2 regions of the Streptomyces sp. NPDC029122 genome follow, and region 2 is predicted to be linked to the other one. Evidence: predicted binding sites of a transcription regulator. Region 2 holds the regulator's gene; the other holds the start of a gene.
The links. Region 2 encodes HrcA, which represses chaperone genes, less so after heat shock. Its sites were predicted from a motif close to TTNGCACTCNGNNNNNCNGAGTGCNAA; they were not measured.

Region 1: groES (co-chaperone GroES) is a predicted target of HrcA. The motif match lies at 6,672-6,698, and genes of this name have one in related genera.

What each region holds. Positions count from the first base shown of each region.
Region 1 is NZ_JBVHWK010000034.1:22,938-37,417, reverse strand. It holds gene ACZ4WZ_RS29825 (response regulator transcription factor) at 252-863, opposite strand; gene ACZ4WZ_RS29820 (WhiB family transcriptional regulator) at 1,242-1,568, shown strand; gene ACZ4WZ_RS29815 (LysR family transcriptional regulator) at 1,717-2,625, opposite strand; gene ACZ4WZ_RS29810 (SDR family NAD(P)-dependent oxidoreductase) at 2,798-3,571, shown strand; gene ACZ4WZ_RS29805 (ester cyclase) at 3,653-4,366, shown strand; gene groL (chaperonin GroEL) at 4,459-6,087, opposite strand; gene groES (co-chaperone GroES) at 6,220-6,528, opposite strand; gene ACZ4WZ_RS29790 (FtsW/RodA/SpoVE family cell cycle protein) at 7,150-8,583, shown strand; gene ACZ4WZ_RS29785 (putative quinol monooxygenase) at 9,021-9,329, opposite strand; gene ACZ4WZ_RS29780 (ArsR/SmtB family transcription factor) at 9,435-9,767, shown strand; gene ACZ4WZ_RS29775 (aldo/keto reductase) at 10,367-11,416, shown strand; gene ACZ4WZ_RS29770 (polysaccharide deacetylase family protein) at 11,441-12,310, opposite strand; gene ACZ4WZ_RS29765 (polysaccharide deacetylase family protein) at 12,325-13,272, opposite strand; gene ACZ4WZ_RS29760 (class I SAM-dependent methyltransferase) at 13,363-14,480, shown strand, end outside.
Region 2 is NZ_JBVHWK010000004.1:89,973-104,452, forward strand. It holds gene ACZ4WZ_RS06995 (PhoH family protein) at 1-656, opposite strand, end outside; gene ACZ4WZ_RS07000 (carbohydrate kinase family protein) at 785-1,870, opposite strand; gene ACZ4WZ_RS07005 (ribonuclease Z) at 2,033-2,947, opposite strand; gene ACZ4WZ_RS07010 (histidine triad nucleotide-binding protein) at 2,951-3,310, opposite strand; gene ACZ4WZ_RS07015 (16S rRNA (uracil(1498)-N(3))-methyltransferase) at 3,428-4,174, opposite strand; gene ACZ4WZ_RS07020 (nitronate monooxygenase) at 4,171-5,262, opposite strand; gene dnaJ (molecular chaperone DnaJ) at 5,429-6,568, opposite strand; gene hrcA (heat-inducible transcriptional repressor HrcA) at 6,569-7,585, opposite strand; gene ACZ4WZ_RS07035 (MBL fold metallo-hydrolase) at 7,748-8,479, shown strand; gene ACZ4WZ_RS07040 (DUF3097 domain-containing protein) at 8,508-9,308, shown strand; gene ACZ4WZ_RS07045 (ADP-ribosyltransferase) at 9,453-10,067, shown strand; gene hemW (radical SAM family heme chaperone HemW) at 10,092-11,324, opposite strand; gene ACZ4WZ_RS07055 (AMP-dependent synthetase/ligase) at 11,381-13,273, opposite strand; gene lepA (translation elongation factor 4) at 13,465-14,480, opposite strand, start outside.

The DNA.
Region 1 (14,480 bases), on a different contig from region 2:
ATCTGCGCCCTCCCCTCCGCTCGGCCCGAATCGTCGTCCCGGAGGACTCGACCTCTCCAAGAATGCGGCACACCATCAAGGATGCGGCATCGCGCCCGAAGCGACACGTCCCCCGGATTGTGCCCCGCCAATCCCCGGTGGAACACCGGGTGGCGGCGGGACTTCCGCCACGGCGGCGCCGGCGGACGCCTGCCGCCCCGTCCGCCGGTGGCGGACGGGACCGCGCCGGCCGCCGGCCGCCGGTGCGGCGGTCAGCGGACGAGGCCCCAGCGGAAGCCGAGTGCCACGGCGTGCGCCCGGTCGGAGGCGCCGAGCTTCTTGAACAGCCTGCGGGCGTGCGTCTTGACCGTGTCCTCGGAGAGGAAGAGCTCGCGCCCGATCTCCGCGTTGGACCGGCCGTGGCTCATGCCCTCCAGCACCTGGATCTCGCGCGCGGTCAGGGTGGGGGCGGCCCCCATCTCGGCCGAGCGGAGCCGGCGCGGGGCCAGTCGCCAGGTGGGGTCGGCGAGCGCCTGGGTGACCGTGGCCCGCAGCTCGGCGCGCGAGGCGTCCTTGTGCAGGTAGCCGCGGGCGCCGGCCGCGACCGCGAGGGCCACGCCGTCCAGGTCCTCGGCGACCGTGAGCATGATGATGCGGGCGCCCGGGTCGGCGGACAGGAGCCGGCGGACCGTCTCGACACCGCCCAGCCCGGGCATCCGTACATCCATCAGAATCAGGTCGGAGCGGTCGGCACCCCAGCGGCGGAGGACTTCCTCGCCGTTGGCAGCCGTCGTCACACGCTCGACGCCGGGCACGGTGGCAACCGCGCGACGGAGCGCCTCTCGGGCAAGCGGGGAGTCGTCGCAGACGAGGACGGAAGTCATGACCGCCCTCCGCAGCTGCTGATGCGCGTCACCTTGAGCCTCCAGGCTGGTACGTATCGTCACCTGTGCGATCGATGCCCTCGGACACCTGTCCGGGAACCTCTCGTTTCAACCGCACTCGCTCTCTCAACGATGGTCACTCGAAAGAGTTACGGGTCGGACGGACACCTTCGGCACTCTACGTGAGGAAGCGATCACGGCGCCGGAGCCACGAGCCAACTGTCCTCCATCTGGAGCTATGCCCTATTTGGCGGCTTTCCTTCCGTTTGCCATGTGTCTGAGGCTAGATTCCCAATGAGTCATATTTACATCTACTACGACAGTAGGTGTGGAGACATGGACCGTATCCGCGTAGTACCGGCACCAAGAGGACTACCAATGGCAGATTTCTCCCGCCTCCCCGGACCGAACGCCGACCTCTGGGACTGGCAGCTACTGGCCGCCTGCCGCGGGGTCGACAGCTCCCTCTTCTTCCACCCGGAGGGCGAGCGGGGCGCGGCCAGGAGTGCGCGCGAGGCCTCGGCTAAAGAGGTCTGCATGCGCTGCCCGGTGCGTTCGGAATGCGCCGCGCACGCACTCGCCGTCCGCGAGCCCTACGGGGTGTGGGGAGGGCTCACCGAGGACGAACGCGAGGAACTGATGGGCCGCGCGCGGCACCGGCTGATCCCCGCCTCCAGTACGACCGGCACCGTCCCGCCGCACTGACGGCCGGCCCGGCCCGACCCCTCCCGGCAGCCGCCCCTTCGCAAAAACATCCGAAGGAACGTTTCCTCAGATCCGCGCGCGCTCCCGGGCGTGTCGCCGCGACCCATGGTCCGGGCCGTCACCCGTCCGGCCGTACGCCCCCGTACGGTCAGCGCGCGGCGGCCCGGACCAGCTCGCCGAGGGTCGCCGCCACCGCCGGTACGCGCGCCAGGTCCGGCAGGGTCAGCGCCACGACCTCCCGCTCCACGGCCGGCTCCACGGCCAGGGTGCTCACGCCCTTCGCCCGTACGGACTCCACCGCCAGCTCCGGCAGCACCGCCACCCCCAGCCCCGCCCCGACCAGCCCGACCACCGCCGGGTAGTCGTCGGTGGCGAAGTCGATCCGCGGGGTGAACCCCGCCCCCTCGCACACCTCCACCAGATGGCGGCGGCAGCGCGGGCAGCCCGCGATCCACGGCTCGTCGGCCAGCTCGGCCATGCCCACCCGCTCGGCACCCGCCAGCCGGTGCCCCTCGGGAACCAGCCCGACGAGCCGGTCGGTCAGCAGCGGGGTGACCACCAGGTCCTCCCACTCGGCCGCGCTTCCCGCCGCGGGGCCGTCCCCGCCGTAGCGGAAGGCCAGCGCCACGTCGCAGTCGCCCTCGCGCAGCATCTCCACCGACCTCGGCGGTTCCGCCTCGACGAGGGAGATGCGCGTCCCCGGGTGCGCGGCGCGCATCGCGGCGAGCGCCGTGGGCACCAGCGTGGAGCTGCCGCTCGGGAAGGAGACGAGCCGGACCCGGCCCGCGCGCAGCCCGGCGATGGCCGCGACCTCCTCCTCGGCGGCCGTCAGCCCGGCCAGGATCCCGGCGGCGTGCCGCACCAGGGCCTCACCCGCCTGGGTCAGCCGCATCTCCCGGCCGGTGCGCACCAGCAGCGGGGTCCCGGCCGACTGTTCCAGGGCCTTCATCTGCTGGGAGACGGCGGGCTGGGTGCAGCCGAGCTCGCGGGCGGCTGCGGAGAAGGAACCGGTCCCGGCGACAGCGCGCAGGATCCGGAGGTGGCGTGCCTCGATCACCCTTCGAGCATAAGACCGCCTTTGACGGCGACGCCAATCCCCCAGTCGTCCCTTTGAGGAGGCCGCCGTCACCACGCGGGCGCACCCCCGGCGGGGGCCCGGGCGGAGCACCGGATCGCACGCACGTGCCCGGGGAAGCACGGAAGCCGGCGCGGGCGGCTATTTTGCGCACATGACGACTGCGCTGATCACTGGATCCACGGCGGGCATCGGCGCCGCCTTCGCCCGGCGGCTCGCCTCCCAGGGCCACAACCTCGTACTGGTGGCCCGCGACACCGAGCGGCTGGCCGAACAGGCCACCGAACTGCACGACCGGCACGGCATCGAGGCCGAGGTGCTGGCCGCCGACCTCTCCACCGACAAGGGCATCGAGGCCGTCGAGAACCGTCTCGGGGACCGCAAGCACCCGGTGGACCTGCTCGTGAACAACGCGGGCTTCGGCAACAAGGGCCGCTACCTCGAGGTGTCGATGGCCGACGAGCTGACCATGCTGAAGGTGCACATCGAGGCGGTGCTGCGGCTGACCTCGGCGGCGACGGAGTCGATGCGCTCCCGAGGCCGGGGCGGGGTGATCAACGTGGCCTCGGTGGCGGCCTTCGTACCGCGCGGCACCTACGGCGCCAGCAAGGCCTGGGTCGTGCAGTTCACCCAGGGCGCGGCGCGGGACCTCGCCGGATCCGGAGTGCGCCTGATGGCCCTGTGCCCCGGATTCGTGCGGACCGAGTTCCACCAGCGGGCCGGCATGGGCACCGACAACATCCCGGGCTGGCTGTGGCTCGACGCGGACAAGCTGGTGGCCGCCGCGCTGACCGACCTGGCCCGCGGCAGGACCGTGTCGATCCCGGACCCGCGCTACAAGGCACTGATGGGCGTGGTGAAGCTGACGCCGCGCGGGCTGCTGGGCGGGGTGTCCTCGCGCACCGGGCGCAAGTACGGGCCCCAGTAGCCCTCCCGGTCACCGGCCAAGCGGCTGACCGGGACAAACCTTCCTAAACTGAAAAGGTCCCTTCCAGCCCGGGAGACCGCCATGACATTCGTACAGATAATCGATTACAAGACCAGCCGGCAGGACGACCTCAATCAGCTGCTGGACCGGTACGTCTCACAGAGCCAGGGCAAGCGGACCGTCACCCACAGCGTCGTGGCCAGGGACCGCGACAACGAGAACCACTACGTGGACGTGGTCGAATTCCCCTCGTACGAAGAGGCCATGAAGAACTCCCAGCTCCCGGAGACGGACACGATGTTCCAGGAGATGGTGGCCCTCTGCGAGGGGATGCCGACCTTCACCAACCTGGACGTGGTCCGCGACGAGAACCTCAACAAGATGCTCGTGGACCGCATGTTCGACGAGTTGGCCATGTCGGGTGACCGGTCGGTCGCCGAGGAGATCTTCGCCTCCGACTACGTCGACCACGACATCTTCCAGGCCGACCCCAACACCCAGGGGATCGACGGCCTGATGGCGGACCTCGCCATGTGGCGCTCCGCCTTCGAGTTCACCTTCACCAAGGACCAGCAGCTCGCCGAAGGAGACCTCGTCACCACGCTCTGGACCTGGAACGCCACGCACACCGGCGACTTCATGGGTCTCGCGCCCACCGGCAAGAAGGTCAGCGCGACCGGCCAGACCACCTTCCGCTGCAAGGACGGGATGATCGCCGAAGGCTGGTGGCACTACGACGTCATGGGCATGATGCGCCAGTTGGGGATGGACCCGATGAAGTCGATGGGCTCATGAGCCCGCGGCCCTGAACCGGGGCAACGGGAAGGCCCCCGCCCCGCCGTACGAACGGCGGGACGGGGGCCTCTCGTGTGCCTGCGGCGTCAGCGTCAGTGGCTGTGGCCGTGACCGTGGCCGTGACCGGCCTCGGCCTCCTCCTCCGCCGGCTTCTCGACGACCAGGGTCTCGGTCGTGAGCAGCAGGGAGGCGATGGAAGCGGCGTTCTCCAGGGCGGAGCGGGTGACCTTGACCGGGTCGATGACGCCGGCCTTGACCAGGTCGCCGTACTCGCCGGTGGCGGCGTTGAAGCCCTGGCCCTTGTCGAGCTCGGCGACCTTCGAGGTGATGACGTAGCCCTCGAGGCCGGCGTTCTCGGCGATCCAGCGCAGCGGCTCGACCGCGGCGCGGCGGACGACCGACACGCCCGTGCCCTCGTCGCCGGTCAGGCCGAGGTTGCCCTCGAGGACCTTGACGGCGTGGACGAGCGCGGAGCCACCACCGGAGACGATGCCCTCCTCGACCGCGGCGCGGGTCGCCGAGATGGCGTCCTCGAGGCGGTGCTTCTTCTCCTTGAGCTCCACCTCGGTGGCGGCGCCGACCTTGATGACGCAGACGCCGCCGGCGAGCTTCGCCAGGCGCTCCTGCAGCTTCTCGCGGTCCCAGTCGGAGTCCGTGGACTCGATCTCGGCCTTGATCTGGTTGACGCGGCCAGCGACGTCAGCGGCGTTGCCGCCACCGTCGACGATGGTCGTGTCGTCCTTGGAGATGGTCACGCGGCGCGCGGAACCGAGGACGTCCAGACCGGCCTGGTCGAGCTTGAGGCCGACCTCCTCGGCGATGACGGTGGCACCGGTGAGGGTGGCCATGTCCTGGAGCATCGCCTTGCGACGGTCACCGAAGCCGGGCGCCTTGACGGCGACCGCGTTGAAGGTGCCGCGGATCTTGTTGACGACGAGGGTGGAGAGGGCCTCGCCCTCGACGTCCTCGGCGATGATCAGCAGCGGCTTGGAGCCACCCGCCTGGATGACCTTCTCCAGCAGCGGCAGGAGGTCCTGGATGGAGGAGATCTTGCCCTGGTTGATCAGGATGTACGGGTCGTCGAGGACGGCCTCCATACGCTCCTGGTCGGTGACCATGTACGGGGACAGGTAGCCCTTGTCGAAGGCCATGCCCTCGGTGAACTCGAGCTCCAGGCCGAAGGCGTTGGACTCCTCGACGGTGATGACACCGTCCTTGCCGACCTTGTCCATCGCCTCGGCGATGAGCTCGCCGACCTGGGCGTCCTGCGCGGAGAGCGCGGCCACGGCGGCGATGTCGGACTTGTCCTCGATCGGGCGGGCGGTCGCGAGGAGCTCCTCGGACACGGCCTTGACCGCGGCGTCGATGCCCTTCTTCAGGGCGGCCGGGGAGGCGCCGGCGGCGACGTTGCGCAGGCCCTCGCGGACGAGCGCCTGAGCCAGCACGGTGGCGGTGGTGGTGCCGTCACCCGCGATGTCGTTGGTCTTGGTCGCCACCTCCTTCACGAGCTGCGCGCCCAGGTTCTCGTACGGGTCGTCCAGCTCGACCTCGCGGGCGATGGTGACACCGTCGTTGGTGATGGTGGGAGCGCCGAACTTCTTGTCGATGACGACGTTGCGGCCCTTGGGGCCGATCGTCACCTTGACCGTGTCGGCAAGCTTGTTGACGCCGCGCTCAAGGGCGCGGCGGGCGTCCTCGTCGAACTTCAGAATCTTGGGCATGGGAGCGGTTCCGCCCTCTCGTTGCGATCCTCGGCCGCTCACCGCGACCGCCTGAAACGAACTACGCCCCTCGCCGCCCGGCATCAGCAGGGTGACCAGGGGCGCAGCTCAAAGCAAAACTGGAGAAGAGAATTACTTCTCGACGATCGCGAGGACGTCGCGGGCCGAGAGGACGAGGTATTCCTCGCCGCTGTACTTCACTTCGGTGCCGCCGTACTTGCTGTACAGCACGATGTCGCCGACGCTGACGTCCAGCGGGAGACGCTGGCCGTCCTCGAAGCGACCCGGACCGACCGCGAGGACGACGCCCTCCTGGGGCTTCTCCTTCGCGGTGTCCGGGATGACCAGGCCGGAGGCCGTGGTCTGCTCGGCGTCGAGCGGCTGGACCACGATGCGGTCCTCAAGCGGCTTGATGGCAACCTTGGAGCTGGCGGTCGTCACGATCCGACCTCCCCCTTCGGAGATCCGGGGTTAACTGTCTGAGGTGGCGACCAGGTCGATCCGTCGTCGCGGGTGCCGGACCTGCCTGTCGCTGTGTTGGCACTCACCGGGGGCGAGTGCCAGGTGCGAGACTATTCCGGCGATTAGCACTCGGTCAAGCGGAGTGCCAACACGCTCCACCGGTTCCACGTATTCCGGCCGCCGAACCCCCCGTTCGGCTGAACGCCGACCCCGCCGGACCCGCCCGGCCCCGCACGGGGACGCCGGGGGACCTCCGCCCGGTATGCGGCGCTTGGGGCGGGCGCGCCCTGTCGGCCGAAGACGCGCGGAAGCTGGCCGAATCCCTTCGCAGGAAACCTCTCGAGCGAGGGCCCGTCCCGACGAAGGATCCGGAATGAGTTATTCCGAAAGGAACCTCGGGGAGGGCATCGACGTCGTAGAAGATATGAAGATAAAGCGCCTCATTGCCGAGCAGATCGGCCCCCGGCCGACCACTGTGACGACCCAGGGTGCGCCGGACGCCGCGCCGTCCTCTTCTCCTTCCCCCGCCCCCACCCGGTCATCCGCCCCGCCGCCGCCCCCTCCGCGGCCGGAGCGGGACGCCCTCGGCGGCGGCGCCCCGTGCGCGGACTGAGGCCGCTGACGGCGGCGGGCGCCCGCCGCCGCACCGAAGCACTGCTGCTCGTCCTGGTCATCGGCATCGCCGTCTTCGGCCACGTCAGCGCCGGACTGGCCATGAACGGCGAGCTGCCGCAGCACCTCGCCGGCTTCGCCATCAGCCTGACCCTGCTGTCCCTGGTGGGACACCTGGGCATCCGCCGGTTCGCGGCGTACGCGGACCCGCTGGTCTTCCCGCTCGCGATGCTGCTGACCGGGCTCGGGCTGGTCCTGATCCACCGGCTCGACCAGGGCTACATCGAGCGGTACGACTCCGTGGCGAACGCGCCCGACCAGCTGATGTGGACGGTGGTCGGGGTCGCCGCCTGCATCCTGGTCGTGGCGCTGCTGCGCGACCACCGGCTGCTCCAGCGGTTCATCTACATCACCATGGCCGTCGCCCTGGTCCTGCTGATCGCACCGGCGTTCTTCGGCGCGGACACGTACGGCGCGAAGCGGTGGATCATCCTGTTCGGCTTCTCGCTCCAGCCGGGCGAGTTCGTGAAGATCATGATCGCGATCTTCTTCGCGGGCTACCTGGTCGTCCACCGCGACTCCCTGGCCCTGACCGGCCGCAAGTTCCTGGGCCTGCGCCTGCCCCCGATGCGCCAGCTCGGGCCGATCATCACGGTGTGGATCCTGTCGCTGCTCGTCCTGGTCTTCGAGCGCGACCTCGGCACCTCGCTGATCTTCTTCGGCGTCTTCGTGGTGATGCTGTACGTGGCCACCGAACGCACCAGCTGGATCGTCTGCGGCCTGCTCATGGCGGCCGCGGGCGCCTTCGTGGTCGGCTCGACGGAACCCCACGTCAAGGCACGGGTCGCCGCCTGGCTGAACCCCCTGGCGATCTACGCGCCGAACCCTCCGCAGGGCCTCAACTCGGAGCAGTCCGCGCAGGCCCTGTTCAGCTTCGGCACCGGCGGCGTCTCCGGCACCGGCCTGGGCATGGGCCACCCGGAGCTGATCAAGTTCGCGGGCCGCAGCGACTTCATCCTGACGACGGTGGGCGAGGAACTCGGCCTGGCCGGGGTCATGGCCGTCCTGTTCGTCTACGCCCTGCTCGTGCAGCGGGGCCTGCGCATGGCACTGGCCGCGCGGGACCCGTTCGGCAAGCTGCTGGCGGTGGGCCTGGCCGCGGCACTGGCGCTCCAGGTCTTCGTGGTCGCCGGCGGCGTGACGGGCCTGATCCCCCTGACCGGCAAGGCCCTGCCCTTCCTGGCGAAGGGCGGCTCGTCGCTGCTGGCGAACTGGATCATGATCGCCCTGCTGCTGCGCATCAGCGACAGCGCGGAACGCCAACGCGAAGCCGACGCCCGCGACCCGGCGGAGACGACGATCACGCCGGTGGTGGGGGTGGGGGTACGGGCGGGGGCGGGGACGGGGGCGGGGGCGGGGTGAGGGGCGGGGTGCTGTCGGCCCGCCTCACAGCTGGTTTGGGGGTTTCCCGTCAGTCCCATCGTCCTTCCGTGTCGCGCCGGCCCGTCAAGGGCGCTCCTTCGTCGCGTCGCTACGCGATGGCCTTCGGCCACCCTTGACCGACCGACCCGCCCCGGAAAGCCGAAAGACTGCCGGGAACCCCCCAAAAGAACGGTCACGGGGCAGGAATGGAGAAACGGGTCCCTCAGTGACGAGACGAGGGGCCCACGGCCGTGTCCCGCATCCGGGCCCGTGCACTGCCCGGCCAGGCCGGGGGCCCGGCTATCCGCACCACATGACGATCAGGACCCCATCCGGGACCGGTGGGCGCGACAGATCGCTACACGCTCCTCCCGGCTTGGCGTCCGACGACCGTCCGGGGCTGATACCCGCACCACATGACGATCAGGGCCGCACGGTCAGTGACCGTGGGGGCTGCGCATGTGCACGAAGCGGAGTTCGAGGTCAGTGGCCAAGTAGTCCATCCGGTGTTCCCAGAAGTCCCGCAGGTGCGGCAGCGCCAAGTGGGCGTCCAGGTCGGCCTGGCTGCGCCACACCTCGTAGAACACGAAGACGCCGGGCTCCTCGCAGTCCTCGTGGAAGTGGTACTCCAGGCAGCCCGGCTCCTGGCGGGTGGGCTCGACGAAGGAGAGCAGCAGGTCCATGAGCTCTCCGGCGCGTTCGGGCTTGGGGCGGGCGACGCCCACGACGGTGACGAGCTGATCCATCAGAGTTCTCCCCCATAGAAGGTACGACTGAGTTCGTACCTACCGGACGCTAGCAGTCGTCGAAGGTAAGATCCAATCCATACCTAAGGAGAGGAGGTCGCTTCCATGCCCGACGACGAGGGTCACCCGGCGATCGAGGAAATCGAGCTCGGCAAAGTGCTGTCCGCGCTCGCCGACCCGCTGCGCCGCCGGGTGGTGCGCGAGCTGGCAGCCGCCCCCGAAGGCACGGCGCGCACCTGCGCTTCCTTCGCCCTGCCCGTTTCCAAGGCGACGGTCACCCACCACTTCCGCACCCTGCGGGAGGCCGGCCTGGTCCGCCAGGTCGACCGGGGCAACAGCCGGATGGCCGAACTGCGTCGAGCGGACATCGAGGCCCGCTTCCCCGGACTCCTCACCATCCTGACGGCCGAGCCGGGCCAGGAGGGTCCCCCTCTGTGATCACCGTCCAGCGCCGCTATCAGCCCGAGACGGCCATCAGCCGCCGAGAAATGAGGAGCGTGTAGCGATCTGTCGCGCCCCCGGTGCCGATGCCGTCCTGGTCAACATGTGGTGCGGGTATCAGCCCATGACGGCCGCCGGACGCCAAGCCGGGAGGAGCGCGTAGCGATCTGTCGCGCCCACCGGTCCCGGATGTCGTCCTGGTCAACATGTGGTGCGGGTAGCCGGGCCCCAGGCCTGGCCGGGCAGTGCACGGGCCCGGATGCGGGACACGGCCGTGGGCCCCTCGCCTCATCACTGAGGGACCCGTTCCTCCATTCCTGCCCCGTGACCGTTCTTTTGGGGGGTTCCCGGCAGTCTTTCGGCTTTCCGGGGCGGGTCGGTCGGTCAAGGGTGGCCGAAGGCCATCGCGTAGCGACGCGACGAAGGAGCGCCCTTGAGGGACCGGCACGACACGGAAGGACGATGGGACTGACGGGAACCCCCCAAACCGGCTCTGACACCGCCCCGCCGAGGCCCCGCCCTAAACCCCGCCCCACCCCACCTCCCACCCCTTGACCTAGAGCGCGCTCCAACTCCTACAGTCCGCCGGTATGACCATGCGATACCGAAACCTGGGTGGGACCGGCATCGAGGTGAGTGCGTACTGCCTCGGCACGATGATGTTCGGTGCGATCGGCAATCCCGATCACGACGACTGCGTCCGGATCATCCACGCCGCCCTCGACCGGGGCATCAACTTCGTGGACACCGCCGACATGTACTCCGCCGGCGAGTCGGAGACGATCGTCGGCAAGGCGCTCAAGGGGCGCCGGGACGACGTCGTGCTCGCCAGCAAGGTGCACTTCCAGATGGGTGAGGGCCGCAACCGCAGCGGCAACTCGCGGCGTTGGATCACGCGGGCCGTGGAGGACAGCCTGAGGCGCCTCGACACCGACTGGATCGACCTCTACCAGGTGCACCGCCCCGACCCCTCGACCGACATCGAGGAGACCCTGTCCGTCCTCGGCGACCTGGTCCGGGCCGGGAAGATCCGGGCCTTCGGCTGCTCCACCTTCCCCGCCGAGCAGATCGCCGAGGCGCACCACGTCGCCGAACGCCGCGCGCTGCCGCGCCCGCGCACCGAGCAGCCGCCGTACTCGATCCTCGCGCGGGGCGTCGAGCGGGACGTCCTGCCCGTCGCCCGCCGCTACGGCATGGGCGTGCTGACCTGGAGCCCGCTGGCGTCCGGCTTCCTGAGCGGCAGGCACCGGCTGGGCCGCGCCATCGACATGACCACCGGCCGGGCCGCGTTGCACCCCGCGCGCTTCGACCTGTCGATCCCGGGGAACGTCGCCAAGCTGGAGGCCGTCGAGCGGCTCGCGGAGGTGGCGGACGGGATCGGCCGCACGGTGCCGGAGCTGGCCCTCGCCTTCCCGCTCGCGCATCCGGCCGTCACCTCGGTGATCATCGGTCCGCGTACGGCCGAGCAGCTGGAGGCCGCGCTCAAGGGTGCCGATCTGGTGCTGGACGACGGGGTGCTGGACCGGATCGACGAGATCGTGCCGCCGGGCACCAACCTCTACCACCCGGACGGCGTCTGGCAGCCGCTGTCGCTGACCGACCCCGCGCAACGTCGCCGTCCCCTCGCGGACCGCAGCGCCGGCTAGCCGGCCCGGCCCCTACAGGCAGTCCTACAGGTAGTCCTCCAGGCGGCCGATCCTGTACCCCTGGTCCTGTATCCGCTGGAGCATCCGCGCCGTCATCTGGGTCTCCGTCGCGCCCTTGAGCTCCGACGGGCCGCGGAAGTGGGCCAGGATGATGTCACCCGGCTTGAGGGCGGAGCCCTCCGCGTACTGGAAGTCGTTGACCTGCATCGACGCCCGCCACAGGACCACCGTCGGGGCCCCGCACTCGGCGGCGGCCTTGAGGGTGTCGTCGTTGTAGTTCCCGAACGGCGGGCGGAAGAGCGGGGGCCGCTTGCCGAAGCGCTTCTCCAGGCGGTCCTGCTGCCCGCATATCTCCTTCTTCTGCGCCGCGAAGGGGAGGGTGCGGAGGTTCGGGTGCGTCAGGGTGTGGTTGTTCACCGTGCTGCCGGAGCCGTTGTCGCGGAGCTTCTCGAAGTGGCCGTAGTCCGAGGAAGCGACGTTGTCCGTCAGGAACATGCTGATCGGCAGCTTCAGGTCGGTCGCCATCTTGAGGAACTCGGGGTCCTTCTCCGCGCCGTCGTCGAAGGTCAGGAAGACGACCTTCTCCGTCGGCGCGACGGGTATTCGGTCCAGCACGGCAGCCTTGCCCGGGGCGGCCTTGGGGAGCTGGGGCTTCTGGGCGGGCTTGGGGGCGTACTGGACGGGGGCCTTCAGGCCCCACTTCCGGTACGCCTCGTCCCCCGCCGTGCCGGCCGGTGCGGAGCTTGCCGCGGGGGCCGGCGCGGACGGGTGGGCCGAGGGGGAAGCGGTGTCCTGAGCGGTTTTGCGGCCCAGCCGTTCAATGGGATCCACGCTGTTCCCGCATCCCGTCAGGGACAGCGCGAGCGCGCCGGCCGTCAGCGTCCCGGCTACCAACCGGCGCGCGTACCTCACAAGTAGTCCTCCAGGCGTGCCACGGCGTATCCCTTGTCCGTGACGGTCTTCATGACATGACGGATCATGTCAGGCATCGTGCCCTTCCAGTCCTCCCGGCCCCGGAAGTGCGTCAGGATGATGTCACCGGGGTGGAGATCGCGGTCCCATTCGCGGTATTCCATCCGGTTCACGAACGCCTCGGCGTTCCACAGCGGGACCGCCTTGATGCCGCAGGACTTGGCGGCGCGCAGCGTGTCCTGGTTGTAGTTGCCGTACGGCGGGCGGAAGAGCGAGGGCCGCTTGCCGAACTGCTTCTGGATGATGTCCTGCTGGCCGCAGATCTCCTCGCGCTGCTGCTCGTACGAGAGTCCGGGCATGTAGCGGTGGTTGACGGTGTGGTTGTTGAGGGTGACGCCCGCCGCCTGCATCTCCTTGAAGTAGGGGTAGTTCTCGCGCACGAGGTAGTCGCTGAGGAAGGCCGTGTACGGGATCTTCAGCTCGCTCATCATCCTGATGAACTCGGGGTCCTTCTCGGCCCCGTCGTCCACGGTCAGGAAGACGACCTTGTCCTCGGTCGGGATGGTGGTGAAGACCGGGGGCAGTTCGTCCTGGTCCTCGACCTCGAAGCCCTCGCGCGTGGTGATCTCGGGCTTCTCCTTCGGTGCGGCCGGGGCCAGGAGCGGCGTCTTGGCCAGCCGCCACTTCTTGGCCGCGGCGATGCGGGCCTGCTGGGCGGCTTTGAGCTTCTCGGCGGGGTTGGCGAGCGCACCGGCCGCGCCGCCCGCTTCCGTCCCCTGGCCGGGCTCGCCCTTGGCGGGCTTCCCGGACTCCGCGGCGCCGCACCCCGTGCCCAGGGCGGCGACCAGCAGCGCGGCCAGGGCCACCCCGTACCGGCCGCGCGGGCGTCCCACGAGCCGGTGACCATACTGCGAAGTATGTGATGTTTGTCGTACAAGCTGCATAGCAGCGGATCCTTGCACCGCGCGGCGCCGCGCCCCGGACGACACCACGGCCGGACCCGCCCCTTCCACCGGCTGGCCCACAATGAACCGGTGACCCCCGAAGACTTCGCCGCGCTCCTCACCCCCGAGGGCCGCGCCCTCCTGACCTCGCTCCGCGACTACGACCCCGCCCAGGAGCTGGCCGTGGCCACCCGGCTGCGCCGCGAGCACCCCGCCGCGCTGGTGTCGGCCGCGCTGGGGCAGGCCCGGCTGAGGCAGCGGGCGGTGGCGAAGTTCGGGGCCGAGGACGCCTTCCGGATGTACTTCACCCCCGGAGGCGGGGAGATGGCCACCCGCGCGCCGGTGGCCGCGTACCGCGCCGAGCGGCTCGCCGGGCTCGGCGTACGCGGCGTCGCGGACCTGTGCTGCGGGATCGGCGGGGACGCCCTGGCGCTGGCCCGGCGCGGGATCCGGGTGCTGGCCGTGGACCGCGACCCGCTGACGGTGGCCGTCGCGCGGGCCAACGCCGAGGCGCTGGGACTGGCGGACCTGATCGAGGTCCGGGAGGCCGATGTGACGGCCGTGGACGTGTCCTCGTACGACGCCGTCTTCATCGACCCCGCGCGGCGGGGCGGGCGCGGCCGCGTCTTCGACCCGGAGTCGTACTCGCCGCCGCTGTCGTGGGCGGTGGAGACGGCCCGCGCGGCCCGGTTCGCGGCCATCAAGATCGCGCCCGGCATCCCGCACGAGGCGGTTCCGGCGGAGGCCGAGGCCGAGTGGATCTCCGACCACGGGGACGTGAAGGAGGCCGTCCTGTGGTTCGGCACCGCGCCGGGCACGGTACGGGCCACCCTGCTGCCGGGGCCGCGCGGGCTGGAGACCGCCGAACCTCTGCCGGACCCGGAGGCGGGGCCGGTCGGGCGCTGGCTGTACGAGCCCGACGGGGCCGTGATCCGCGCGCACCTCGTCGCGGAGGTGGCCGGGCAGCTGGGCGGGCGGCTCATCGACCCGACCATCGCCTACATCACCGCCGACGAGCTGCGCCGGACGCCGTACGCGACCGCGTACGAGATCACCGACGTGCTGCCGTTCGGGCTGAAGAAGCTCAAGGCGCTGCTGCGCGAGCGGGGGGTCGGGACCCTGACGGTGAAGAAGCGGGGGTCCGCGATCGAGCCGGAGGAGCTGCGCAGGAAGGTCAAGCCGCAGGGCCCGAACTCGGCGACGGTCTT
Region 2 (14,480 bases):
TCCGGGTCGATCATGTCGTGCAGGGCGTCGTAGAGCGGGCGCAGGTACGGGTCGATCTTGTCGAACAGCGTGCCCGGGAGGAAGCCGAGCCGCTCGCCCGCCTCGACGGCGGGGCGGGTCAGGATGATCCGGCTGACCTGCTTGGACAGCAGCGCCTGGACCGCCTTCGCCATCGCGAGGTAGGTCTTGCCGGTACCGGCGGGGCCGATGCCGAAGACGATCGTGTTCTTGTCGATCGCGTCGACGTACCGCTTCTGGTTGAGGGTCTTGGGGCGGATGGTGCGGCCGCGGTTGGAGAGGATGTTCTGCGTGAGCACCTCGGCGGGGGTCTCCGCGTCACCGCCCTCGCTGCCGTTCGCCTTGAGCATGGCGATCGAACGTTCCACTGCGTCCTCCGTCATCGGTTGCCCGGTGCGGAGCACCAGCATCATCTCGTCGAACAGGCGCTGGATCAGGGCGACTTCCGCCGCCGCCCCGACCGCGCTGACCTGATTGCCCCGAACATGGATGTCGGCCTTCGGGAAAGCCTTCTCGATCACGCGCAGCAGGGCGTCGCCCGAGCCGAGCACGGTCACCATCGGGTGCGTCGCCGGGACCGTGAAGTGGGCGCGCGCCTGGCCCTGCGCCGGGGTGTGGGCTGTCGGTGTCTGAGTCATGGGCCGGCACTGTGGCCTGCGCATACCTCCCGCTGAGGGGCCGCGCCGATCGTCGACCTCCGGAATACCAAGGGTACGTCCACCCCCGGGCAAGCCCGAGGGGTTTTCCGGGCGGTCCCGGACACTTCCTAGACCGGGTGCCGGAAGCCGATGGTCGGGACCGCCCGGCGGCGCGAGCAGGGGGCGGCGCCCGGCGGGACGAGGGCGTCCAGGAAGGCGTAGCGGTCCCGCAGGGCGTCGGGGGCGGTGCGCCACCAGTGGGCCACCTCGGGCCAGCCCGGGGCGGAGAGGGAGCCGCCGAACTCCTGCACCGAGAGGGCGGCGGTCAGCCCGGCGAAGGCCAGCCGGTCGGCGAGCGGCCACCCCGCCAGGCTGCCCGTGACGAAGCCGGCCACGTACACGTCGCCCGCGCCGGTCGGGTCCAGGGCGTCCACCGGGATCGCGGGGGTCTCCGCCGTCTCCCCGGTGCGGCTGTCGACCGCGTACGAGCCCTCCGAGCCCATGGTCACCACCGCGACCGGGACCTTTTCCGCGAGGGCCCGGGCCGCTCTGCGCGGACACTCGGTCCGGGTGTAGCGCATCGCCTCTCCCGCGTTGGGAAGGAACGCCTCGCAGTGCTGGAGGTCGGCCAGGGCTCCCAGATCCCACCGCCCGGTCTCGTCCCAGCCGACGTCCGCGAAGATCCTCGAGCCCCGGCGGGCCGCCTCGGAGATCCAGTCCTCCGTCTGCCCGGCCCCGAGGGCGGCCACCGCCGCCCGCGCCTTCGGCGGGCACCAGGGGAAGGGGCCGGGGCCCGCCGGGGGCGGCGCCTCGTGGCCGTGGGAGACCATGGTGCGCTCGCCCTCGTACGCCATGGAGACCGTGACGGGGCTGTGCCAGCCGGGGATGGTGCGCGACATGGACAGGTCGATGCCCTCGCCCTGTTCGAGGGCGTCCCAGCAGTACTCGCCGTAGTGGTCGTCGCCGAAGGCGGCGGCCAGCGAGGTGCGCAGGCCCAGCCGGGCCAGGGCGGTGGCCATGTTGGCGACGCCGCCGGGGCTGGAGCCCATGCCGCGCGCCCAGGACTCGGTACCGCGCACGGGGGCCGAGTCGAGGCCGGTGAAGATGATGTCGAGGAAGACCGTGCCGGTCAGGAAGACGTCACAGCCCGGCTCTTGGGGATCGCGCACCGGTCCGAGCGGGTCGAGGGTGATGCGGCTGTCCCGACTGGTCACGGTGTGCTCCCCGGTGAAGTGTCGTTTCTGCGAGTGGGCTGGAAAACTGCCAGCCCTGCCCGGGCCGGGCAGGACCAAAACCCAGTGTGACGCACATCACCGGAGCGCCGCTCTCCTCCTCCCCCAGCGCCACTGGAGGAACACCACCACCCGGCGTTCCTCCTACCGCTTGGGCAGGGCCACCCGTCCCAGGTCCGCCGCGATCGTCAGCTCCCCCGCGAATCCCGCCGCGCGGGCCTCGCGTTCGAACTCCGACGGATCCGCGTACCGCTGCGAGAAGTGCGTCAGCACCAGGTGCCGTACGCCCGCGTCCCGCGCCACCCGCGCCGCCTGTCCGGCGGTGAGGTGGCCGTGGTCGGTGGCCAGCCGGACGTCCGCGTCGAGGAAGGTCGACTCGATGACCAGCATGTCGCAGCCCTCCGCCAGCGCGTCCACGCCGTCGCAGAGCCGGGTGTCCATGACGAAGGCGAACCGCTGCCCCGCCCGGTGCTCGCTGACGGCCTCCAGCGTGACCTCGCCCTCAGGCCCCTCCAGCCGCCCCTCGCGCTGGATCCGGCCGACGTCGGGGCCCCTGATCCCGTACCGCGCGAGCAGCGCGGGGACCATCCGGCGTCCGTCCGGCTCGGTCACCCGGTAGCCGAAGGACTCCACCGGGTGCGAGAGCCGCCGCGCCTCCAGGACGTACGAGGGCCCGCGCGCGAGCACCCCGTCCGAGGCGACCGGCTCCTCCAGGAGCCGAACGGTCTCCCGGTAGGCGGTGGCGTACCGCAGCCGGTCGAAGAACTTCTGCCCCGAGACCGGGTAGTGCGCCGTCACCGGGTGCGGGACCTGGTCGAGGTTGATCCGCTGGATCACCCCGGCCAGGCCGAGGCTGTGGTCGCCGTGGAAGTGCGTGACGCAGATCCGGTTGATGTCGTGCGCCGCGACCCCGGCCCGCAGCATCTGCCGCTGCGTGCCCTCGCCCGGATCGAAGAGGATGCCCTCGCCGTCCCAGCGCAGCAGGTAGCCGTTGTGGTTGCGGTGCCGGGTGGGGACCTGGCTGGCGGTGCCCAGGACCACGAACTCGCGTATGGACACGGCTTATCCGGGCGGCCACTGGAGGCCGCGGCCCCCGAGGACGTGCAGGTGCGCGTGGAAGACGGTCTGGCCCGCGCCGGCGCCGGTGTTGAACACCACCCGGTAGCCGCTGTCGGCGATCTTCTCCTCGGCGGCGATCTCCCCGGCCTCGCGCAGTATGTCGGCGATCACGCCCGGCTCGCCGGCGGCGAGGGAGGCCGCGTCGGGGTAGTGCGACTTGGGGATCACGAGCACGTGGGTGGGCGCCTGCGGGTTGATGTCCCGGAAGGCGACGGTCGTTTCGCTCTCGCGGACCAGCGTCGCCGGGACGGTCCCCTCGACGATCTTGCAGAACAGGCAGTCCGCCTGCGGTTCCCCGGCCATTGCTGCGCCTCCCGTGACGTTGATCGGTCGGGGCATGCTACCGGGCCGGCCCCGCCGCCCGGGGGCGGTGCGGGGTCCGTACGGCGTCCGCCACCCGAACCGCCCCCGGGCGACGGCCTACGACCAGCGCCCCGTGCGCGCCAGCAGCACCGCAGTCGCCGCCGTGCCGGCGGTCGACGTACGCAGCACCGAGGGACCCAGCCGGTACGGCAGCGCCCCGGCCGCGGCGAAGGCGGCCAGCTCCTCCGGCGAGACCCCGCCCTCGGGGCCGACCACCAGCACCACGGACCCCTTCTCCGGCAGCGGAGCCGTGGCCAGCGCCGCCGAGGGAGCGTCACGGTCCTCGTGCAGCACCACCGCCAGGTCGGCCTGCGCCAGCAGCGCGGCCACCTGCTTCGTGGACATCGCCTCGGCCACCTCCGGGAAGCGGACCCGGCGCGACTGCTTGCCCGACTCCCGGGCCGTCGAACGCCACTTGGCCAGGGACTTCGCGCCCCGGTCGCCGCGCCACTGGGTGATGCACCGAGAGGCCTGCCACGGCACGATGGCGTCGACGCCGGTCTCCGTCATCGTCTCGACCGCCACCTCACCCCGGTCACCCTTCGGCAGGGCCTGCACCACGGTGATCCGTACGTCGGGCTCCGGTTCCTCCCTCACGGACTCCAGATCCGTGACCACCAGGCGGTCCTTGCCCTCCGCCGCCTTGACCACGCCTTCCGTCCACCGGCCGCGCCCGTCGGTGAGGACCACGTCCTCGCCCGGGTTCAGCCGCTTCACGGCCACCGCGTGCCGCCCCTCGGGGCCCTCCAGCACGAACTCCGGCCCCGCCGGAACCTCTTCGACCACGAACACGGGGGCCGTCATGACGCTCTCCTCATCTGCAACACCTTCAACGCGTTCTGCGCCTCGGCCAGTTCGGCCACCAGCACCTCCACCAGCTCCCCGGCCGGCAGCGCCCGGGCCAGCCGGTGCCCCTGCCCGGCCCACAGGGACATGCCCTGCGGGTCCCCCGCCGCCGCGGCGGCCTTGCGCAGGCCCGAGGTCATGTCGTGGACCTGGGGGTAGGCGGCCGGGGCGTACGGCCCGTGCTCCCGCATGAAGCGGTTGACCAGGCCCCGCGCGGGCCGGCCCGAGAAGGCCCGGGTCAGTTCCGTGTGGGCGAACATCGGGTCGGTCAGCGCCCGCTTGTGCAGCGGGTGCGCACCCGACTCCGGGCACGCCAGGAAGGCCGTGCCGAGCTGCGCCGACTCCGCGCCGGCCGCGAGCACCGCCGCGATCTGCGCGCCCCGCATCAGGCCGCCCGCGGCGGTGATGGGCAGGGCCACGGCCTCGCGTACCTGCGCGACCAGCGCGAGCAGACCGACGCCGGCCGTGCCGTCGGTCTGCGGGTCGTCGCGGTGGGTGCCCTGGTGGCCGCCCGCCTCGATCCCCTGGACGCAGACGGAGCCGGCGCCCGCCGCCTGCGCGGCACGGGCCTCGTCGACCGAGGTGACGGTGACCACGGTGTGGGTGCCGGCCCGGTGCAGCCGCTCCAGGACCTCGGGTGCGGGGGTGCCGAAGGTGAAGGAGACCACCGGGACGGGGTCCTCCAGCAGGATGGCGAGTTTGGCCTCGTAGCCGTCGTCGCCGGTGCCGATGATGTCCTCCGCGGCGAGCGAGACCGCGTACCAGCCGGCCTCGCCGGCCAGCTGCCCGCGGTAGGTCTCGACGGCGGCCGGGTCCACGTAGCCGGTCTGCGGCATGAAGAGGTTGACGCCGAAGGGCCGCCGGGTCAGGCCGCGGGTCCGCTTGATCTCCTGGTACATGCCGTCGGCGGTCTTGTACCCGCCGGCGAGGTAGCCGAGCCCGCCGGCCTCGCACACGGCGGCGACGAGCGGCGGGCAGGAGGCGCCGCCCGCCATGGGAGCCTGCACGATCGGGTACTGGTGGAGACCGTTCGGCGCGGAGGACATGGACTGCATCGTGCCACGTCCCGGGCACCGCGCCGAACCGCCGCTTTCGCCTGGCATAGTCCGTTCCCCGGCGGTGTCCGGGAATCGACGCGTGCCGTGATCGGGGAAGCACGGAGCCCGGCCCGGGGTGTCCCCGGACCGGGCTCCGTACGGGTTCCCGGGCGCCTCAGCGGCCGTTGAACGCGTCCTTCAGGCGGCTGAAGAGGCCCTGCTGGCCGGGGGCGAACTGCCCCATCGGCCGCTCCTCGCCGCGCAGCTTGGCGAGCTGGCGCAGCAGCTCCTCCTGCTGGGCGTCGAGCTTGCCGGGGGTGGTGACCTCGACGTGGACGATCAGGTCGCCCCGGCCGCCGCCGCGCAGGTGGGTGACGCCGCGCCCGTGCAGCGGGATGGCCTGGCCGGACTGGGTGCCCGGCCGGATGTCGATCTCCTCCATGCCGTCCAGCGTCTCCAGCGGGCACTTGGTGCCCAGGGCCGCGGCCGTCATGGGGATGGTGACCGTGCAGTGCAGGTCGTCCTGGCGCCGCTGGAAGGTCGCGTGCGGCAGCTCGTGGATCTCCACGTAGAGGTCGCCGGCGGGGCCGCCGCCGGGGCCGACCTCGCCCTCGCCCGCGAGCTGGATCCGGGTGCCGTTCTCGACACCGGCGGGGATCTTGACGGTGAGGCTGCGGCGGGAGCGGATCCGGCCGTCGCCCGCGCACTCGGGGCACGGGGTCGGGACCACGGTGCCGAAGCCCTGGCACTGCGGGCAGGGGCGCGAGGTCATGACCTGGCCGAGGAAGGACCGCGTGACCTGGGAGACCTCGCCGCGGCCGCGGCACATGTCACAGGTCTGTGCCGAGGTGCCGGGGGCGGCGCCCTCACCGGTGCAGGTGCCGCAGACGACGGCCGTGTCGACCTGGATGTCCTTGGTCGTGCCGAAGGCGGCCTCGTCCAGTTCCAGGTCCAGGCGGATCATGGCGTCCTGCCCGCGGCGGGTCCTCGAGCGCGGGCCGCGCTGCGAGGTCTGGCCGAAGAAGGCGTCCATGATGTCGGAGAAGTTGCCGAAGCCGCCCGCTCCGAAGCCGCCCGCGCCGCCACCGCCGCCCGAGGAGGACAGCGGGTCGCCGCCGAGGTCGTAGACCTGCTTCTTCTGCGGGTCCGAGAGGACCTCGTAGGCCGCGTTGATCTCCTTGAAGCGCTCCTGCGTCTTCGGGTCCGGGTTCACGTCCGGGTGGAGTTCACGGGCGAGGCGGCGGAAGGCCTTCTTGATCTCGTCCTGCGATGCGTCGCGGCGCACGCCGAGTACGGCGTAGTAGTCCGTGGCCACTTACGACTCCGCCAGGATCTGTCCGACGTAACGTGCCACTGCGCGTACCGCTCCCATCGTTCCGGGGTAGTCCATGCGGGTCGGTCCGACCACGCCGAGTTTGGCGACTGCTTCGCCGCCCGAACCGTAGCCGACGGACACGACCGACGTGGAGTTGAGCCCCTCGTAGGCGTTCTCGTGCCCGATCCGTACGGCCATTCCCGACTCTCCGGCCTCGCCGAGCAGCTTGAGGAGCACCACGTGCTCCTCGAGCGCTTCCAGCACCGGCCTGATCGTCAAGGGGAAGTCATGTCCGAAGCGGGTGAGGTTGGCGGTGCCGCCGATCATCAGCCGCTCCTCCGCCTCCTCGGCCAGCGTTTCGAGAAGGGTCGCGAGGACGGCCGTGACGGTCGCCCGGTCCTCGATCTCGAACGACTCCGGAAGGTCCTGCACCAGCTGCGGGACGTCGGTGAACCGACGGCCCACGACCCTGCTGTTGAGCCGCGCCCGCAGATCGGCGAGGGAGTTCTCGCCGAAGGGCGTCTGGGTGTCGACCATGCGCTGCTCGACGCGCCCCGTGTCGGTGATCAGTACGAGCATCAGCCGGGCCGGGGCCAGCGACAGCAGCTCGACGTGCCGCACGGTGGAGCGGGTCAGCGACGGGTACTGGACGACGGCGACCTGGCGGGTGAGCTGCGCGAGCAGCCGTACCGTGCGCCCGACCACGTCGTCGAGGTCGACGGCGCCGTCGAGGAAGTTCTGGATGGCCCGGCGCTCGGGGCTCGACAGCGGCTTGACGCCCGCGAGCTTGTCGACGAAGAGCCGGTAGCCCTTGTCCGTGGGGATCCGGCCGGCGCTGGTGTGGGGCTGGGCGATGTAGCCCTCCTCCTCCAGCACGGCCATGTCGTTGCGGACGGTGGCGGGCGAGACGCCCAGCCGGTGCCGCTCCGTGAGGGCCTTGGAGCCGACGGGCTCCTCCGTCCCCACGTAGTCCTGGACGATGGCGCGCAATACCTCGAGTCTGCGTTCACTGAGCATCGCGCACACCTCCGGATGCGGGTCGGTCGTCGGTCTGGCCGTCGGGGGCCGGTCGCTGGCTTGTTGGCACTCTGCGCGTCTGAGTGCCAGACATCCCCCGGTCAGTGTACGGCCGGGTAGTACGCCGCGGGCAAGGGCGGCCCGCCAGGGTAGCGTCGCCGCATGGACGTGCGTTGGGAAGAGGCGGGCTGGGAACGGGTCACCGGACGGGTCGGCCGGCGGCGGCTGCCGGTGTGGGACTGCACGGTGGGGCTGGTGGTGGGGGACGAGTCGGTGCTGTTGATCGACCCCGGGTCCTCGGTGCGCGAGGGGGCGGGGGTGCGGGCCGAGGCGGAGCGGCTGACGGGCCGCCGAGTGACCCATATCGCATTCACGCACGGACATTTCGACCATGTGCTGGGCGCGGCGGCCTTCGCGGGCGCCGAGTCCTTCGGGGCGGTCGGCCTGGACCGGCTGCTGTCGGCCCCCACGGGCCGCGAGGAGGTACGGGCCAGCGCGGTCCGGCACGGCCTGGCGGAGGCGGAGGCCGCCGAGGCGGCCGGGCTGCTCCGGGCACCGCGGCACCTGGTGTCGGGCGAGTGGACCCTGGAGCTGGGCGGGGTGCAGGTCCTGCTGGCCAATGTGGGACCCGCGCACTCCCAGCACGACCTGGCCGTCTTCGTGCCGGGCGAGCGGGAGGCCGTGTTCTGCGGCGACCTGGTCGAGGAGTCGGGCGAGCCCCAGGCCGGCCGGGACGCGGTGCCGGGCCAGTGGCCGGCCGCCCTGGACCGGCTGCTGTCCCTGGGCGGGGACGACGCGGTGTACGTGCCGGGTCACGGAGCGCTGGTGGACGCGGGCTTCGTGCGTGCGCAACGCGCCACACTGGCGGGCCGGTTCGGCGTGTCGGAGGCGTGAGGGCGCCGGCTCTCCTAGTGTCGGCCGGATGCGTGAGTACTCCCCCGACCTGACCCCGCAGTGGAAGCGCGCCAAGGCCGTGCCGGAGGTGCCGGCCGACCCGGACCTGGTGGTCGAGGTGGCGGGTACGGACTTCTGCGGCGCGGTGGTGGCGTGCGAGGCGGGCACCGTGACCCTGGAGGACCGTTTCGGCAAGCGCCGGGTCTTCCCGCTGGAGCCGCGCGGCTTCCTGCTGGACGGCGCCGTGGTGACCCTGACCCGCCCTTCGCGGGGGCCCGCCGCGCCGGCCCGCACGGCCTCCGGCTCGATCGCCGTCCCGGGGGCGCGGGCGCGGGTGGCGCGCGCCGGGCGGATCTACGTGGAGGGGCGGCACGACGCCGAGCTGGTCGAGCGGGTGTGGGGCGACGACCTGCGGATCGAGGGCGTGGTGGTGGAGTACCTGGAGGGCGTCGACGACCTGGCAGCCGTGGTGGAGGAGTTCGCCCCGGGGCCGGACGCCCGTCTCGGCGTGTTGGTGGACCACCTGGTGCCGGGGTCCAAGGAGTCCCGGATCGCGGCCTCGGTGACCTGCGCGGACGTGCTGGTGGTGGGTCACCCGTACGTGGACGTCTGGCAGGCGGTGAAGCCGTCCGTGCTGGGCATCCGGGCATGGCCCGAGGTGCCGCGCGGCCAGGACTGGAAGACGGGCGTCTGCCGTGCGCTGGGCTGGCCCGCGAACACGGGGGCCGCCTGGCAGCACATCCTGTCGCGGGTGTCTTCGTACCGGGACCTGGAACCGACGCTGCTGGGCCGCGTCGAGGAGCTGATCGACTTCGTCACGGCACCCTGAGGCACGGGCGCTGAGGCACGGGCGCTGAGGCACGGGCGCTGAGGCAGGCTTCCCTGAGGCACCGCGCACCGCGCACCGCCCGACTCGCCCACCTTCGGGTGACAGTGCGCGTGCGGAGCGCCACGAAGCGCAAGGGTGCTCGGCATGATCACCTTTGCTCTGCGGCAGCGTGCCGTCCTCGCCGCGGCCGTGCTCGCCGCCGCCCTGCTCCCGCCCGCCTCCGCCTCGGCCTCGGCCGCGGCGCACGCCGCCCCGGCGAACTCCTGTCCCCGGGTGACCGACCACCTCTTCGCCGCGGCGGACAAGACCGTCGTGGTGGAGCGCATCACCCCGTCACCGTCCTGGCGGATCAACTGCAAGCAGCTCTACCGCTCCGACGGCCGCCCGCCGTCGGTGGTCTTCGAGGAGGGCTTCAAGCCGAAGGCGCCCCTGGACGGCCAGTACGACATCGAGCAGTACGTGCTGGTCAACCAGCCGTCCCCGTACGTGTCGACCACCTACGACCACGACTTGTACAAGACCTGGTGGAAGAGCGGCTGGAACTACTACATCGACGCCCCGGGCGGGGTGGACGTCAACCAGACCATCGGCGACACCCACAAGTACGCCTCCCAGGCGGAGGTCGCCTTCCCCGGCGGCATCGACCGGTCCTTCATCGTCGCGGTGTGCCCGGTCGACAAGACCTCCAAGACCGAGATCATGGACGAGTGCCAGGACAACCCGCACTACAAGCCCTGGCGCAACAGCTGGCCGAGCTGACCCCGCCCCTCCGCCGGGACCTGGTCAGTCGACCAGGTCCCGCACCACCGCGTCGGCCAGCAGCCGCCCGCGCAGCGTCAGCACGGCCCTCCCGGCCCCGTACGGCACGGCCTCCAGGAGGCCGTCGGCCAGGGCGCGGCGGGAGGCCGCGAGGCCCGCGGGGGCCAGCAGCGACAGCGGGACGCCGTCCACCAGCCGCAGCTCCAGCAGGATCCGCTCCACGCGCCGGTCCTCCGCCGACAGCAGCTCGCGCCCCGCGCCCGGCGACCGCCCCTCCGCCAGGGCGGCCGCGTACGCGCCGGGGTGCTTCACGTTCCACCAGCGCACCCCGCCGACGTGCGAGTGCGCGCCCGGGCCCGCGCCCCACCAGTCCGCGCCGCGCCAGTACAGCTCGTTGTGCAGGCAGCGGCCGGCCTCGGAGGTGGCCCAGTTCGACACCTCGTACCACGAGTACCCGGCCCGCTCCATGACCTCGTCGGCGATCAGGTACCGGTCGGCGTGCACGTCGTCGTCGGTCATCGGGACCTCGCCGCGGCGGATCCGGCGGGCCAGCTGCGTGCCCTCCTCGACGATCAGGGCGTACGCGCTGACGTGGTCGGGCCCGGCGCCGAGCGCGGCCTCCAGCGAGGCCCGCCAGTCGTCGTCGGACTCCCCCGGGGTGCCGTAGATGAGGTCGAGGTTGACGTGCTCGAAGCCCGCCGCCCGCGCCTCCGCGACGCACGCCTCGGGGCGCCCGGGGGTGTGCGTGCGGTCCAGCACCTTCAGGACGTGCTGCCGGGCGCTCTGCATGCCGAAGGAGATCCGGTTGAAGCCGCCGGCCCGCAGCTCCGCCAGGTACTCGGGGTTCACGGACTCCGGATTGGCCTCCGTGGTGACCTCGGCGTCCTCGGCCAGCCCGAACTCGTCGCGGATCGCCGCGAGCATCCGTACGAGGTCCCGCGCGGGCAGCAGCGTGGGCGTGCCGCCGCCGACGAAGACGGTCCGCACGGCGCGCGGGTCGTCGCCGAGCACCTTGCGGGCGAGGCGGACCTCGCCGATCAGGGTGTCGGCGTAGTTCTCCCGGGAGGCGAGCACGCCGCCGGTACCGCGCAGCTCGGTGGCGGTGTAGGTGTTGAAGTCGCAGTACCCGCAGCGCGTGGCGCAGTACGGGACGTGCAGGTAGAAGCCCAGCGGCCGCCCCCCGGCGCCCTCCAGGGCGTGCGACGGCAGCGAGCCGTCTTCGGGCATGGGTTCACCATCGGGCAGTGCGGAAGGCATACCGCCATTGTCCCGCACCGCCCCATGGTCGTTTACGCCCCCGGCCGGGGGCGTGGCTACGCCTCCCGGGAGCCCTCGTACATTTCGTCGATGAGGTGCTTGAACTCACGCTCGACGACCGGGCGCTTCAGCTTGAGGCTGGGGGTGAGGTCGCCGTGCTCGACGTCGAGGTCGCGCGGCAGGATGCGGAACTTCTTGATCGTCTGCCAGCGCTGGAGGCCCTCGTTGAGGGTCTGCACGTAGGTCTCGATCAGACGGCCGGTCTCCGGCGCCGCGAGGACCTCCGCGTACGTCTTGCCCTCCAGGCCGTTCTCGGCGGCCCAGCCCAGGATCGCGGGCTCGTCGAGGGCGACCAGGGCCGAGCAGAAGTTCCGGTCGGCCCCGTGGACGACGATGGTCGACACGTACGGGCAGGTCGCCTTGAAACGGCCCTCGATCTCCGCCGGGGCGACGTACTTGCCGCCCGAGGTCTTGATCAGGTCCTTCTTCCGGTCGGTGATGCGCAGGTAGCCGTCCGGGGAGAGCTCGCCGATGTCGCCGGTGTGCAGCCAGCCGTCGCTCTCCAGGACCTCGGCGGTCTTCTCGGGCTGGCCGTGGTAGCCCTGCATGATGCCGGGGCCGCGCAGCATGACCTCGCCGTCGTCGGCGATGCGGACCTCGGTGCCGGGAAGCGGCTTGCCGACGGTGCCGGTGCGGTAGGCCTCGCCCGGGTTGACGAAGGAGGCCGCGCTGGACTCGGTCAGGCCGTAGCCCTCCAGGATGTGGATGCCGGCGCCGGAGAAGAAGTAGCCGATCTCGGGGGCCAGGGCGGAGGCGCCGGAGATGGCGGCCCGCAGGCGGCCGCCGAAGGCCTCGCGGAGCTTGGAGTAGACGAGCGTGTCGGCGATCTTGTGCTTGGCGGAGAGGGCGAAGGGGGCCGTGGCCCGGCCGGTGCGGCGGTAGTTGTCCTGGGTGACCTTGGCGTACTCGCGGGCGACGCCGACCGACCACTGGAAGATCTTGTACTTGGCCCCGCCGCCCGCCCGGGCCTTGGCGGCCACGCCGTTGTAGACCTTCTCGAAGATGCGCGGGACGGCGGCCATGTAGGTGGGCTGGACGACCGGCAGGTTCTCGATGATCTTGTCGATGCGGCCGTCGACGGCGGTGACGTGCCCGACCTCGATCTGGCCCGAGGTGAGCACCTTGCCGAAGACGTGGGCCAGCGGCAGCCAGAGGTACTGGACGTCGTCCGAGTGGATCATGCCGGTGGCCACGGTGGCCTTGGCCATGTACGACCAGTTGTCGTGCGGGAGGCGGACGCCCTTGGGGCGGCCGGTGGTGCCGGAGGTGTAGATGAGGGTGGCGAGCTGGTCGGGGGTGATGGCCGCGATCCGCTCCTTGACCGCCGCGGGGTGCTGGGCGAGGTGTTCCCTGCCGCGCTCCTCCAGCTCGGCGAGGGAGAGCACCCAGCCCTCCGGATCACCCTCGGCGGGGACGGCGTCGGCGGCCTCCAGGACCACCACGTGGGCGAGGTCGGGCAGGTCGGCGCGGCGCTCGCGGGCCTTGGCCAGCTGGGCGGCGTCCTCGGCGATCAGCACCCGGCTCTCGGAGTCCGAGAGGATGAAGGCGGACTCGTCGGCGTTGGTGCTGGGGTAGATGGTGGTCACGGCGCCGCCGGCACACATCACACCGAGGTCCGAGAGGATCCATTCGACGCGGGTGTTGGAGGCGAGCGCGACCCGGTCCTCGGCGCGCAGGCCGAGGCCGATGAGGCCCGCGGCGATGGCGAAGACCCGGTCGGCGGCCTGCCCCCAGCTGAGCGACTTCCAGTCGTCGGGCCCGCCTTCGCGGCCGGCCGCGGCCACGGGGAAGCGGTAGGCCTCCGCGTTCGGCGTGGCGGCGACGCGGTCAAGGAAGAGGGCCGCCACGGTGGGCGGGCGGTTCTCGATCAAGGTCTGTGTGTCGCTCACGGACGTCCTCCGGACCACGCGGCAGGGCCTGTTCGGCATGACTACGGGCATGACTACGAGCATGTAACTGGCGAGTAACCGCTACTCAGACTAGGGGGCGTCCGCCTGGCGCGTAAGAGCCATCCGGCGGCCGATTCATAACGAAACAGGCCCCCGAGCCTACGCTCGGGGGCCTGTTTCGCATACGGCGGCTACTTCTTCTTGGCGCCGGACTCGTCGCTGGACAGGACGGCGATGAAGGCCTCCTGCGGGACCTCCACGGAGCCGACCATCTTCATCCGCTTCTTGCCTTCCTTCTGCTTCTCCAGCAGCTTCCGCTTGCGGGAGATGTCACCGCCGTAGCACTTGGCGAGGACGTCCTTGCGGATGGCGCGGATGGTCTCGCGGGCGATGACGCGGGAGCCGACCGCGGCCTGGATCGGCACCTCGAAAGCCTGCCGCGGGATGAGCTCGCGCAGCTTGGCCACCAGGCGCACGCCGTAGGCGTAGGCGGCGTCCTTGTGGCAGACGGCGGAGAAGGCGTCGACCTTGTCGCCGTGCAGCAGGATGTCGACCTTGACCAGGCTGGAGGCCTGCTCGCCGGTGGGCTCGTAGTCGAGGGAGGCGTAACCGCGCGTCTTGGACTTCAGCTGGTCGAAGAAGTCGAACACGATCTCCGCGAGGGGGAGCGTGTAGCGGATCTCGACGCGGTCCTCGGAGAGGTAGTCCATGCCGAGCAGGGTGCCGCGGCGCTGCTGGCAGAGCTCCATGATCGCGCCGATGAACTCGCTGGGCGCGAGGACCGTGGCCCGTACGACCGGCTCGAAGACGTCCTTGATCTTGCCTTCGGGGAACTCGCTCGGGTTGGTGACGGTGACTTCCTTGCCGTCCTCCAGCACCACCCGGTAGACCACGTTCGGCGCGGTGGCGATCAGGTCGAGGCCGAACTCGCGCTCCAGGCGCTCGCGGACCACGTCCAGGTGCAGCAGGCCGAGGAAGCCGACGCGGAAGCCGAAGCCCAGCGCCGCCGAGGTCTCGGGCTCGTACACCAGCGCGGCGTCGTTGAGCTGGAGCTTGTCCAGGGCCTCGCGCAGGTCCGGGTAGTCCGAGCCGTCCAGCGGGTACAGGCCCGAGAAGACCATCGGCTTCGGGTCCTTGTAGCCGCCGAGGGCCTCGGTCGCGCCGTTGTGCAGGCTGGTGATCGTGTCACCGACCTTGGACTGGCGGA